Regions from separate parts of the Exiguobacterium sp. s133 genome, predicted to be linked through region 2. Evidence: predicted binding sites of a transcription regulator. Region 2 holds the regulator's gene; the other holds the start of a gene.
The links. Region 2 encodes Rex, which represses fermentation and respiration genes when NADH is low (regulators of the CRP and FNR family bind a similar motif). Its sites were predicted from a motif close to TTGTGAAATATTTCACAA; they were not measured.
Positions count from the first base shown of each region.

Region 1: the regulator Rex is predicted to act here: its motif matches at 1,383-1,400, upstream of KNP96_RS08940 (formate/nitrite transporter family protein).

Region 1 covers NZ_JACSMK010000005.1:108,953-115,002, reverse strand. The annotation lists gene KNP96_RS08950 (YitT family protein) at 1-488, opposite strand, end outside; gene KNP96_RS08945 (hypothetical protein) at 621-1,232, shown strand; gene KNP96_RS08940 (formate/nitrite transporter family protein) at 1,422-2,258, shown strand; gene KNP96_RS08935 (DUF1232 domain-containing protein) at 2,308-2,727, opposite strand; gene KNP96_RS08930 (aminopeptidase) at 2,826-4,049, shown strand; gene murB (UDP-N-acetylmuramate dehydrogenase) at 4,134-5,045, opposite strand; gene KNP96_RS08920 (GNAT family N-acetyltransferase) at 5,345-5,860, shown strand; gene KNP96_RS08915 (GNAT family N-acetyltransferase) at 5,886-6,050, shown strand, end outside.
Region 2 covers NZ_JACSMK010000010.1:6,912-12,961, reverse strand. The annotation lists gene KNP96_RS12630 (hypothetical protein) at 1-374, opposite strand, end outside; gene KNP96_RS12625 (hypothetical protein) at 476-634, opposite strand; tRNA gene KNP96_RS12620 (tRNA-Ala) at 806-878, opposite strand; gene tatC (twin-arginine translocase subunit TatC) at 986-1,765, opposite strand; gene KNP96_RS12610 (twin-arginine translocase TatA/TatE family subunit) at 1,773-1,979, opposite strand; gene KNP96_RS12605 (redox-sensing transcriptional repressor Rex) at 1,979-2,638, opposite strand; gene KNP96_RS12600 (ABC-F family ATP-binding cassette domain-containing protein) at 2,807-4,708, shown strand; gene KNP96_RS12595 (hypothetical protein) at 4,708-5,100, shown strand; gene KNP96_RS12590 (hypothetical protein) at 5,166-5,315, opposite strand; gene KNP96_RS12585 (flavin reductase family protein) at 5,433-6,026, opposite strand; gene KNP96_RS12580 (DoxX family protein) at 6,045-6,050, opposite strand, start outside.

The sequences.
Region 1 (6,050 bases), on a different contig from region 2:
TCCTGCATTAAAAAAATACGCGGGAGCGGCCAGTTATGAAAGCGGGCATAAAAGAACTTTCCGAGGATGTCGAGTCCACCTGTCGAAGCGCCGCCAAAGAAGATTAATGCCATTGCGAGTCCGGAAACTAACCCTGCAAAAATGGAGGCGACGAGAGGATCGTTTAATGACTCAGGAACCACTTGTGTTGGAATCCAATCAATTAAAAATGAAGAAATAAGGACGATAATTCCTGAAAGTAGCATGAATCGTTTTCTTAAGAAGCGAAAACCAAGTAAGAAAAGCGGGATATTCAAGACAAGTTGGGTCAGTCCGATAGGCGTATTGAACAACTCTTGGAAAATAAGTGTGATTCCCATGATGCCGCCAGATCCAATGTCATTTGGAGATAATAAAAGGCTGATATAAAGGGAGTAAAGAAGTGTACCGATTAAAAGGAAACTGATTTTTTCTGTTCGTTTTTTCTTGCTCGTTTGTTTAGTCTTCATTGTGATTGATGAGAAATCCTCATGCTCCTCCTTTGTAAAGTATCTGCCTGCAAGAGTACGCCTATATAGCATTAAATTCAACCCCTCAACTGAAAAATATCGTAAAAAAAATGTGACGCGGGTCGAAAGGAATTGAGTGAATTGAAAAAAATCCTTTTATTTTTATGCTGTGCGCTCATTGGATTAAGCGCAGGTTCCGTTTTTATGTTGCATTACTCGAGGGAATCCCCTGACAATAAGTGGCGTGATGGAGCACTGGTCACCAGATATGTCGGAACATCGGTTACAAATACAAATGCAATGACAGGATTTATTGAACGATTTCCATTTTCAGACGCACTTAAACAAGTAAAGATTGAAGGGACTACCGTCTCCTTACGTTATGAAGTGACGGGTAAATCCAGAAAAGAATGGGTCGGGACAAATCATGAATGGATTGATCCGTCTACACCCTCTTTTATCAAAAGTCGATTTTCGCAACTCGTCATGCACCATACGCTGGCTCTTTTTTTAGCGATTCCTAATGTAATGACAGTTGAAATTCAATATACGGATCCTGTATCAATCCTTCAAATTAAAATCACGCGTAATGATTTTGAAGGGTATACACCACGCGATATTGAGCGAGCTTCGACGTCCACTAACCGCTTTAATCGTGTAGTTATTGACGACTATGTATTAGTTGAATCAAGACGAAAATCCTTTCTAGAATACTTCCGTTCACAACTCAAAATATACCCGTAAAGTAGTTGTATCTAGCAAGAAAAAGCTTTTTTCACAAACTTGACACAATGGTATCGTTTACATGTCATTCTTTCGTAAAAACCTTAAATAAGGGGTAGGCAGGGGTTGAACATCTTATAAGATGGAAGTATGATAATAAGTGAACAAACATTGTGAAGTGTTGAACAAGAAGAAAGCGAGGTTTCTACAATGAATGAAGTAGAAGCATTAGAAGGGCTAAGAAATAAAGCGGTTAAATCAACTAAAATGCTACAAATGCGTCCACTCGAATATTTAGTTCGTGCCATGCTTGCTGGGGTATTCATCGGTTTTGCTATCATATTTACACTCAAAGCAATCAACGGACTTTATCTAAATGAATCGGCTGCGATGACGCTCGTCGGTGGATTAACTTTTGGTGTTGCGCTTGTCTTAATTGTCTACGGCGGTGCAGAACTGTTTACAGGAAATACGATGTATTTTACTACGGCGACGATGCGTGGATACACTACAAAAATGGATACGTTTAAAGTATGGACGATTTGTTTGATTGGTAATGGTCTCGGAGGACTTGCCTTCGCGTTACTCTTTTCGCAAACTGGAATCATTCAAGAGTTAGGCGCAAACAACTGGTTGTTCGCTGTCTCTGAATCGAAAATCCATCACTCGACATGGGAAATTTTTACGCGAGCAATCTTCTGTAACTGGATGGTTTGTTTAGCGATTTTCATTCCGAAAAACATGAAAAATGAATTGGCACAAATCATGATGATGATGGTTTTAGTTGCTGTCTTCTTCGCATCAGGTTTTGACCATGTCATTGCCAATATGGCATTGTTCTCAATCGCGCTTGTCGTACCTCACCCAGAGGCGATTTCATTTGCCGGAGCAATCCATAACTTAATTCCTGCTCTCTTCGGTAACATCATCGGTGGAGCACTCTTCATGGGAATGGTTTACACGTGGTTGAATAAAGAAAAGCTAGAAGTGGATCAATCAAAACAACAAGCTGCGACAATCAACATCGCGACGAAAAAAAAAGCATAAAGAAAAGGTAAGGTAGCGACGGGTTTTCCCGCCTCCCTTACCTTTTTCTTTATTCGAGATGTTGGAAGCGATCGACATCTGCTGTGAGTTCTTCATAGATCGATTCGACGATTTGAGCATCATCGAACAGACCGAGAACATTTTCGTCAGGTAGTGCATCGACTGGGGAAGTAAAATAGAGCACAGCCGTCAATAATAATTGTTCTTGTTCTTCCTTCATCGAAAAACGTTTTTGATAAAGGGAACGTAACATCTCAAGTAACTGTTTAAGTTGGAAATACAGCACGAGTTCTGCTTCACGTTCGATATCAGACCCTTCTTCTGAAGCGATATCTTTTGTTAAATGTGCTAAGCCAACTTCTCCTCGAATCAATAAATCTTCCTGTGCTTTGTGATCTCCGACTAACGCCAATGCCTGACGGTGGAAATATGTGTAAGCGGATTTAAAATCTCCTGGTACGAATTCCATGTTCAACACTCCTTCTCTACACCTAGTTTCACCTTATTTCTTGCAAAATTGCAACTCTTTCGTGAAAATAAGAGTAAGAGACGAAAGGGGATTACATAATGCCGACTCAAGAACAACTCAAAAAGTATGCAGCACTCGCTGTACGTACAGGAATCAATTTGCAATCCGGTCAGCAACTAGAAATTCGTGCTGGCATCGAAAATGCACCACTTGTTCGTGAAATTACACGTGTTGCTTACGAAGTAGGCGCATCGAACGTTTACGTGCAATGGTCAGATGATGAAATGACGAAAATCCGTTATTTCGATGCACCGGAAGATTCGTTTGACGCATTTCCAGAGTGGTTAAAAGCACGGTTCGATCAGTTAGCTGATGAAAAGACAGCCTTCTTATCTGTCGTCAGTGAAGATCCAGATCTTTTAAACGGAGTCGAGTCGAGTCGTATCGCGCGCGCGAATAAAGCAGCAGGAGTTGCACTAGCCAATTGGCGTAAATTCGTCATGAGCGACAATGTAAGCTGGTGTGTCGTTGCTGCACCTTCAGATGCTTGGGCGGCTAAGGTATTCCCGGACTCGGAAAACGCTGTAGAAGAGCTATGGGAAGCGATTTTAAAGGCAACTCGTGTCGATCAAGCAGATCCAGTCGCTGCATGGGAGAAACATGATCACAATCTCCGTACGAAAGCGACATTCTTGACGGAGAAAAAATATAAAACACTTCATTACTCGGCACCAGGGACGGAATTATCGATCGAGTTACCAGAGCGTCATGTATGGCTCGGTGGTGGTGGACCGAATGCGGACGGTGTTGATTTCATCGCGAACCTTCCGACGGAGGAGGTCTTTACGTTACCGAAGAAGACAGGAGTCAACGGTCATGTCTCGAGTACGAAGCCACTCAGCTACAGCGGAAACTTGATTGATGGCTTTACGCTTTGGTTTGAAGATGGGAAAATCGTCAAAGCAGAAGCGAAACAGGGTCAAGCGGCATTAGATGAGTTGATTTCGCTCGACGAAGGAGCACGTTATCTCGGAGAAGTAGCTCTCGTGCCGCACCATTCACCAATCTCTGACTCGGGCATCTTGTTCTATAATACGTTGTTCGATGAGAATGCCTCATGTCACCTCGCGATTGGTCGTGCCTACTCGACGTGCCTTGAGAATGGACCAAGTTTATCGAATGAAGAATTAGCCGAGCAAGGGGCGAATGATTCGATGACGCATGTTGATTTCATGATTGGCTCAGCAGATATGGCAATCGATGGCGAATTAGCAGACGGTACACGCGAAGCGTTAATGCGTAACGGCAACTGGTCAATTTAAGGATGAGCCGAATGGAGGCTAAAAAAGTAACAGGAACGGGTATCCGTTCCTGTTACTTTTTTGTGTTTAAGGAAAGTATTCGTATTAAAGTTCTTCACCGATGATTTTTACTTCGGTCTCGAGGAGAATCCCGAATTTATCCTGCACCGTTTCTTGAACGTGGTGAATAAGCGAAATGTAATCAGTCGCCGTTGCATTTTCGATATTGACGATGAAACCGGCATGTTTTTGTGAGACTTCCGCTCCACCAATTCGTGTCCCTTGAAGTCCGCTGTCCTGGATTAACTTTCCGGCGAAATATCCTTCAGGGCGCTTAAAGACACTGCCGCAAGAAGGGTATTCGAGGGGTTGCTTCGTTTCACGCTTATTCGTCAAATCGTCCATGACTTCCTTGATGAGAACAGGATCCCCCTCCGTCAAAGAAAAACGTCCTTCGAGAATGATATATTCTTTTTTAGCGAAACAGCTTGTCCGGTATCCAAGTTCGAGTTCGTCGCGTGTGATGTTTAACAGCTCACCTTGGCGTGTTAAAACCGTCGCGCTCTGAAGACAATCTTTGACTTCCCCTCCATACGCACCAGCATTCATGATAAGAGCACCACCGACTGTGCCGGGGATTCCACAGGCAAACTCGAGACCACTCAATGCATGATCATAAGCGACGCGTGAGGCTTGGATGATGGCCGCGCCGCTTTGTGCGACGAGCTCATGTTCTTCGACCGAAATATCCGTTAATTTTTCAAATGATAAGACGATGCCACGAATCCCGCCATCACGTACGACGAGGTTCGATCCATTACCGAGTAATGTCAATGGGAGATCGTTCTCATAAGCATAGCGAACAGCAAAAGCTGTTTCTTCGTAAGAAGAAGGAATGATGAAAAGGTCGGCAATTCCTCCCATTTTCGTATACGTATGATATTTTAACGGTTCATTCACTAATACAGAGTCTTCGTTTAATCCCTCGTAAAGCCCAGTCAACAACTGTTCAGTCATATAAGTTCTCAGTCCTTTTTTTATGAATTCCATTCAGCGAAAGTACGCTCAAAATATATTTTACACTAATTACGTAATTGATGTTTAGCACATAGTTCCCAAAATACAGAGTTGACACGAAAAATGCAAGGTTTATCCGAAAACTGTCATCGCTTAGTAATGAAAATATATATCTGGAATTCCGAATTTCGAAAGGTGAACAAGACAAAATAAGGATTTAGGGTATGAATCGGTTAGAAAAGGGGGAATTATAAATACGTATATAGAAGGATGTTCGGAAAATTAGGAGGGGAATCGATATGGAGAGCGAACGTTTGAGAATGCGACCTTTTTCTCAGGAAGATTTCGACTTTTATAAAGAACTCGTTCAAAATGAATTGGTGATGCAGTATATTAACGGTGGTGTTTCATTGGATGAGACGGAGGCCCGTTTATGGTTCGACCAACAATTCGAGCGGTATGAAGATGATCGTCAGACGGGGTTTTTGCTGATTGAAAAAAAAGAGGATGAGGAACCAATCGGTTTTGCAGGACTCATCCTACAAGAAGTCGACGGAGTAGAAGAACTTGAAGTCGGATATTGGTTAAAGCCGAAGCACTGGAAAGTCGGATACGGGCGTGAAGCAGCGAAACGTCTGATGCGTGAGGCATTTGAACGTGGAAACGATCGTCTGATTTCAATCATTCATCCAGAAAATCATTCTTCTCAAAAGGTGGCTCGCGCCAACGGATTGGGTTGGGAAAAAGAAACGGTCTTTAAAGGGATACCCGTCGTCGTCTATTCATGCAGACTAACCCGTCTATTTAGAGGCTGAACATTAAAGCAGAGGAGTGTAATTCATGTATCATACAGAATTTATTCGGTTTAATCAGCTTGGTGCCTTGACGCTTTATCAGTTATTAAAATTAAGAACTGATATTTTTGTCGTTGAGCAGGAATGTGCCTATTCAGAGCTCGATAATCGTGATCAGGAGGCGATTCATGCACTTGCCTATGCAGATCAG
Region 2 (6,050 bases):
ACCGGTGCGAGGATGATCAGCATCCAAAGGGCAATTTTCCAGATCGACATCTCTTTCGTCTCAAGTATCACGGTGTACAGCGAACCGTACAAGACGAATTGAATCCCGAGCCACAGCAACGATTGGTTCATCACTTGGTCGCTTGAGAGATAGCGCGCCAGGATTTTTCGTTTTTCGAGTCGAAACGGGAGATCAAACACGAGAAAGACAAGCGGTAACAGACTCAAGTACATGGTCGTGCTGAAGATTTCCGTAAACGTTCCTGCTGTCGCCATCAAGGCAGCGATGACCCAACTTTTATTCTGCAATTGATTTTTTTCGATATAAGCAACCGTCAACGCCTGTAATCGTTCCTCGCGGAGCGTTTGTTCCATCCTGAAATGCCCTCCCTCGTTTCAACTGTCTATACTGTCATATACTTACAGTTTACCAGTTATGTTTCAAAAAAAAAGAAACTTCCTTAAAAAAGGAGTTTCTAGGCTGAAACCTGAATGATGAGATAGATGACGCTATACGCAACAATTGCTAACGGAATCAGCGCGACACCAATCAACCAACCGTTCTTATCACGGATTCCGAGATACAGAACAAGACAGCCGACGATGAAGGCAATTAACGTCGTAAATGGATTCATAATGCTTCCCCCTCTTGATTACCTATTAAGAAATTTCCCATTCCCTCAAAAGGATAAACACAGAAAACGACTTCAATCGGTTCATCAACATCATCCAGGCTGTAAGCTTCTGTTTTGCCGCCACCACTATAACAAAAAACACCACTCGGCAAATGCCAAGTGATGTACATATGGAGACTATCGGGCTCGAACCGACGACCTTTTGGCTGCCAGCCAAACGCTCTCCCAGCTGAGCTAAGCCCCCTCATATTCTTGTAATCAGTATAAACCATATCGATTCACTTTTTCAATATAAAAAGAGCGCTTCCAAACAAAAACCTCTCCGTCGCCGAAACGACCGAGAGGAGACTGTTACTTATTCAACTCACGCATCAAATCCGCTTGCCGTTCAAGCTCCGCCTGTTGCTCAAGAATCAGTACTTTTTTGTACGTCCGGGCTGAAATCATGATGCTGATTTCATAGAGGACGAACAACGGTACCGAAATCATCAGATGTGACGTCACATCCGGTGGTGAGATTAAAGCCGCGATGACAAACAGCGCAAAGTACGCATATTTCCGATTTTTCCGCATGAACAATGGCGTCACGAGTCCAAGACGAGTCAAGAACATCGTCACGACCGGCAGTTGGAACAAGATACCGAACGGAATCGTCAGCCGTATTAAGAAACTGAAATAGTTTTCGACCCCGATGACTTGCTCGATGCCGAGCTCTTGCCCAAGTTCCGTCGATACTTTGAGTAGAAACGGAAGTAACCAAAAATAAGAGAACGCGATTCCGGACAAAAATAAGAAAAACGTGACCGGAATATACGTCAAGGTCGCTTTCTGTTCCTGTTCGAATAAACCGGGTCGGATGAACGCCCATAGCTGGTACATCCAAAATGGTGAAGCCAGGACGACCGCGATGATGAACGCTAAATTCAAGTACAACATCAGGGGATCGGCCACATTAAAGGCATTCAATCCGATGCCGAGCTCTTTCAGGTCCGACTGCAGAAAACGCACGAGCGGTCGGACGAGCGGAAAGGCCGCGGCGAACAAGACGACGACGATGATGAGTGACCAGACGATCCGCTTGCGCAACTCGTCTAGATGCGATGTCACACTCTGTTCTTGATCAATCGCCATAATTTAATCACTTCTCTTTCGATTCATCCTTGTTGTCTTTATCATCGTCCATGATGCCGTGTGTCGCACTCTTGAACTCTTTTAACGTCTGACCGGCAGCACGACCGAGCTCCGGTAATTTTTTCGGTCCGAAGATGATCAACGCGACGGCACCGATCAAGGCGATGCTCCCCGGTCCGATGAACGCGATGGTTGATGGAATAAGGTTTTCCATTATGATTTCACTCCTTCAGCTGATTGCGAATAATGCTTCATGAAATAAACTAGTGACTGCAACTCGATCGACAAATCGATGTGATGGACCCGAACATGGGCCGGTACGTTCAACCGCGCCGGTGTAAAGTTCAGGATTCCGGTCACACCATACTCAACTAACTCATCCGCTACTGACTGTGCGAACTGGGATGGGACCGTCAAGATGGCGACATCAACCTTGTTCGCTTCGATTTGCTCTTTCATGTCAGAGACATGATAGATAGGAACGTCTTGCGTCGTTGTTCCGACCTTGTTTTCGTCCGCATCAAACGCAACGACTATCCGAGTACTATTATTCTTTAAAAAGTTATAATTTGCAAACGCCGTTCCGAGATGTCCGACCCCGACAAGTGCCACATTCGTGACTTCATCCTGATTCAGTGTCTTTCGGAAAAACGTCAATAGATGTTGTACGTTGTAACCGTATCCTTTTTTCCCTAACGCCCCAAAGTAGGAAAAATCGCGGCGGATCGTCGCTGAATCGACTTTGACCGCTTCACTGAGCTCTGCTGAAGAGACGCGCAGCTTGCCTGAGTTATAAAGACTCTGAATGAAACGATAATATAACGGCAGTCGTTTCGCCGTCGCTTGTGGTATTTTTGTGTCTGGCCCATTCATACTGCAGTTCCCCCTTCGGCCACGTTCTGACGTGGCACCCAAATCAATGCAAAGAATTCTATTCTCTTTGATTGTAAACCACTTCACATAGACTAACAAATAATATATTCCACGGGACTCCTGCGTTTTTTTCATGATAGACTAAAGGGTGGAAGGATGGATGTTTTTATGATTCTCTTACAAGTGAACCAACTATCAAAATCATTCGGTGTTGAGCCGATTTTAGACAATATTAAACTCGAAGTGCAGGAGCGGGACCGGATTGCGCTCGTCGGACGAAATGGTGCCGGAAAATCGACACTTTTAAAAATCATCGCCGGAGAGCTCAGTCATGACTCTGGTGAGATCATGAAGAGTAAGGAAGTGAAAATCGGTTACCTCGCCCAGGACAGTGGTCTTGAGTCGAATGAAACGATTTGGAATGAAATGTTGACCGTGTTCGAACACCTGCAAGAGCAGGAACGTTCGCTCCGTCGGATGGAGATTGAGATGGGGATGGACCATATCTTGAATGATGCTGTTGCTTACGACCGTCTGTTGAAAACATACGATCAGGCACAACATGACTTCTCGGACGCCGGCGGCTATCAGTTCGAAGCCAACATCCGCTCCGTCCTGCACGGGATGCGTTTTTATCCGGACGATTATTCACGCCGGATCCAGACGCTATCCGGTGGACAACGGACGCGACTCGCACTGGCGAAGATGTTGCTTCAGGCACCTGAGCTGTTGATTCTTGATGAGCCGACGAACCACCTCGACATCGATACACTCTCTTGGCTCGAAAGTTACCTGGCTGGTTACCGTGGAGCGGTCTTGATCGTCTCCCACGATCGTTACTTCCTCGACCAGGTCGTCAACGTCGTCTATGAATTGTCACGGAACGTCTGCCGGAAGTTTACCGGCAACTACACGAAGTACTTGGAACAAAAGGCAGCACTGTATGAACAAGAGATGAAGCAGTTCGAACAGCAACAGGAAGACATCGCGAAGATGCAAGACTTCATCCAGCGTAACATCGCACGGGCGACGACGACGAAACGCGCACAAAGCGTCCGCAAACGTCTTGAAAAAGTCGACCGGATTGATCGTCCGGATGGGGATGAACGCAGCACCGTCCTGTCGTTCCCGATTGAAAAACAAAGTGGGAACGATGTGTTACAAGTCACGCAACTCGCGGTCGGCTATGAAGAAGCCGTCTCAAAAGGCATCACGTTCCGATTACAACGCGGCGAATCCCTCGCCCTCGTTGGTCCGAACGGAATCGGAAAATCAACGTTACTGAAAGTTCTTGTCAACCGGATTAAACCGTTATTCGGTGAACATCGTTTCGGGACCGGCGTTTCTGTCGGCTACTACGATCAGGAGCAGGCCGAGCTCAACGACCGCAACCGGGTCATCGATGAAATTTGGAACGAGTGGCCGTTGATGCGGGAACAACAAGTCCGGTCCGTCCTCGGTCAATTCCTGTTCAGTGGTGATGATGTCTTTAAACTTGTCCACGAATTATCCGGCGGCGAGCGCGGACGCCTCGCCCTCGCGAAGTTAAAATTACGCAAAACGAACGTCCTCATTCTCGATGAGCCGACCAATCACCTCGATCTTGATTCGAAGATGGTGCTTGAGAACGCACTTGTCGACTATGAAGGCACGCTCCTGTTCGTCTCCCACGACCGTTACTTCATCGACCGGGTTGCGACACGCGTCATCGAGATGAATCCGGACGGTGTGACGGATTATCTCGGCGACTACTCTTACTATATGGAGAAGAAGGCCGAGAAAGAAGAAATCGCCCGCCTCGAAGCAGAGGAAGAAAAAGCAATCAAAGTCGCTGCTTCGAAAAGCATCGACAAAGATGCGCAAAAAGAAGAACGAAAAAAGAAACAACAGCTCGAACAACTCGAACAAGACATTGAACGGTTGGAAACACGATCAACTGAAATCGAACAACTGCTTTGCGAACCGGAAGTCTTCAACGATATTCCGAAGGCGACGGCGCTGTCGGCAGAACGGGATCAGATTGATACGGACCTCCTCGAACTGATGGAACGATGGGAGAGTTTCCACTAATGCGCTCGAAAAGTTATGTCATCAACCTCGTTCAAGGGTTATTGTCCGGGGTGCTCTATTTCGTTCCGATGTATGCCGACTACGTGTCGGCCTTCATCCGGCCGGATGCCTTTAATGCCGTCGTCCTGTTGTTCATCCTCATCTCGTGCATGATCGGCCTCGTGATTAAGACGTGGAGTGGTCTCTTCATCAGCCTCTTATCCGGATTAATCTGTACGTTGCTGACGACCCAGATGTTCGTTGAACTGAATGACCCGTTAATCATCAGCTATTACGGAGCCGTTTCACCGCTCGTCGCCTTTTTGATCAGCTGTCTCGGCATTTGGGCACTGGCGATTCTCTTTTTTTTACTCGATGGTTTCCAGTACGAAAAACGTCACCATGCAGAGTAACTTCTTCAGTTGTCCGACATAAAAACGCACTTTTTCCCGTAGGAGTCAACGAAACGTGACGCTTTTTAGACTGTAGACGGTTTAGAGCGCAATCCGTCTCGAATCGCTTTTAAAGCGAAAAGCAATCGGTCGCGACCCTGCAGCTCTGCTGTAGCGGCGCGGAAGATTGCCGCTTTGAAGACGAGGCGAGACAGGGAAGCGTGAACTGACAGCATCCTCATGTAAAATTTTCGTGATTTATAAGAGTTTGGCTATACGCTGAAGGCACGTCCCGCGTTCGGGACGTGCCTTTTTGCTTCTAAAAAATACTAGTCCTACTCGTCGATCCGCCTTCAGCTCGTCGGTCGGGCAATCGTAAAGATGTCTCCGACTTTCGCATAGTCGTTACCTGCGAGACGGGCGATCGCTTTTAAACCATCCGGATCAATCCGGAACGACTCGACGAGTTCATCCGCGACGTGATACCGGACGATCTCCCCAATCAAGAGGTTGGCCCCTTCGAGTTCGAGATGATTCGTCAGCTTCAATTCAAAGCGGATCTTCGCTTCTGCGACAGCCGGAACATCGATCAAATCACTATCGACTAACGTCAAATTCGTCCGTTCGAGTTCACTTTCACCATATGCGAGTGGTGCCGCGGTTTCATTGACTGCCTCGACGATTTCTTCACTGACGATATGGATGACGTATTCCTGATTCAGCAAGATGTTTTTTGCGGTATCCTTTTGCCCTTGCTCCGTCTGCTGGACGGCGATGACCAGTTGCGGCGGGTTGCTTGAAGCGACCGTGAAAAAGGAAAATGGCGCCGCATTGACGACTCCATCTGCACCTTTGGTCGTCACGAACGCGATGGGTCGAGGAATGATGCTGCCGATCAACAATTTATAGTTTTCTTTTGGACTTAAGTCTGCTGCATCAAATTTCATAAAAACCGTCCTTTTCGATCACCC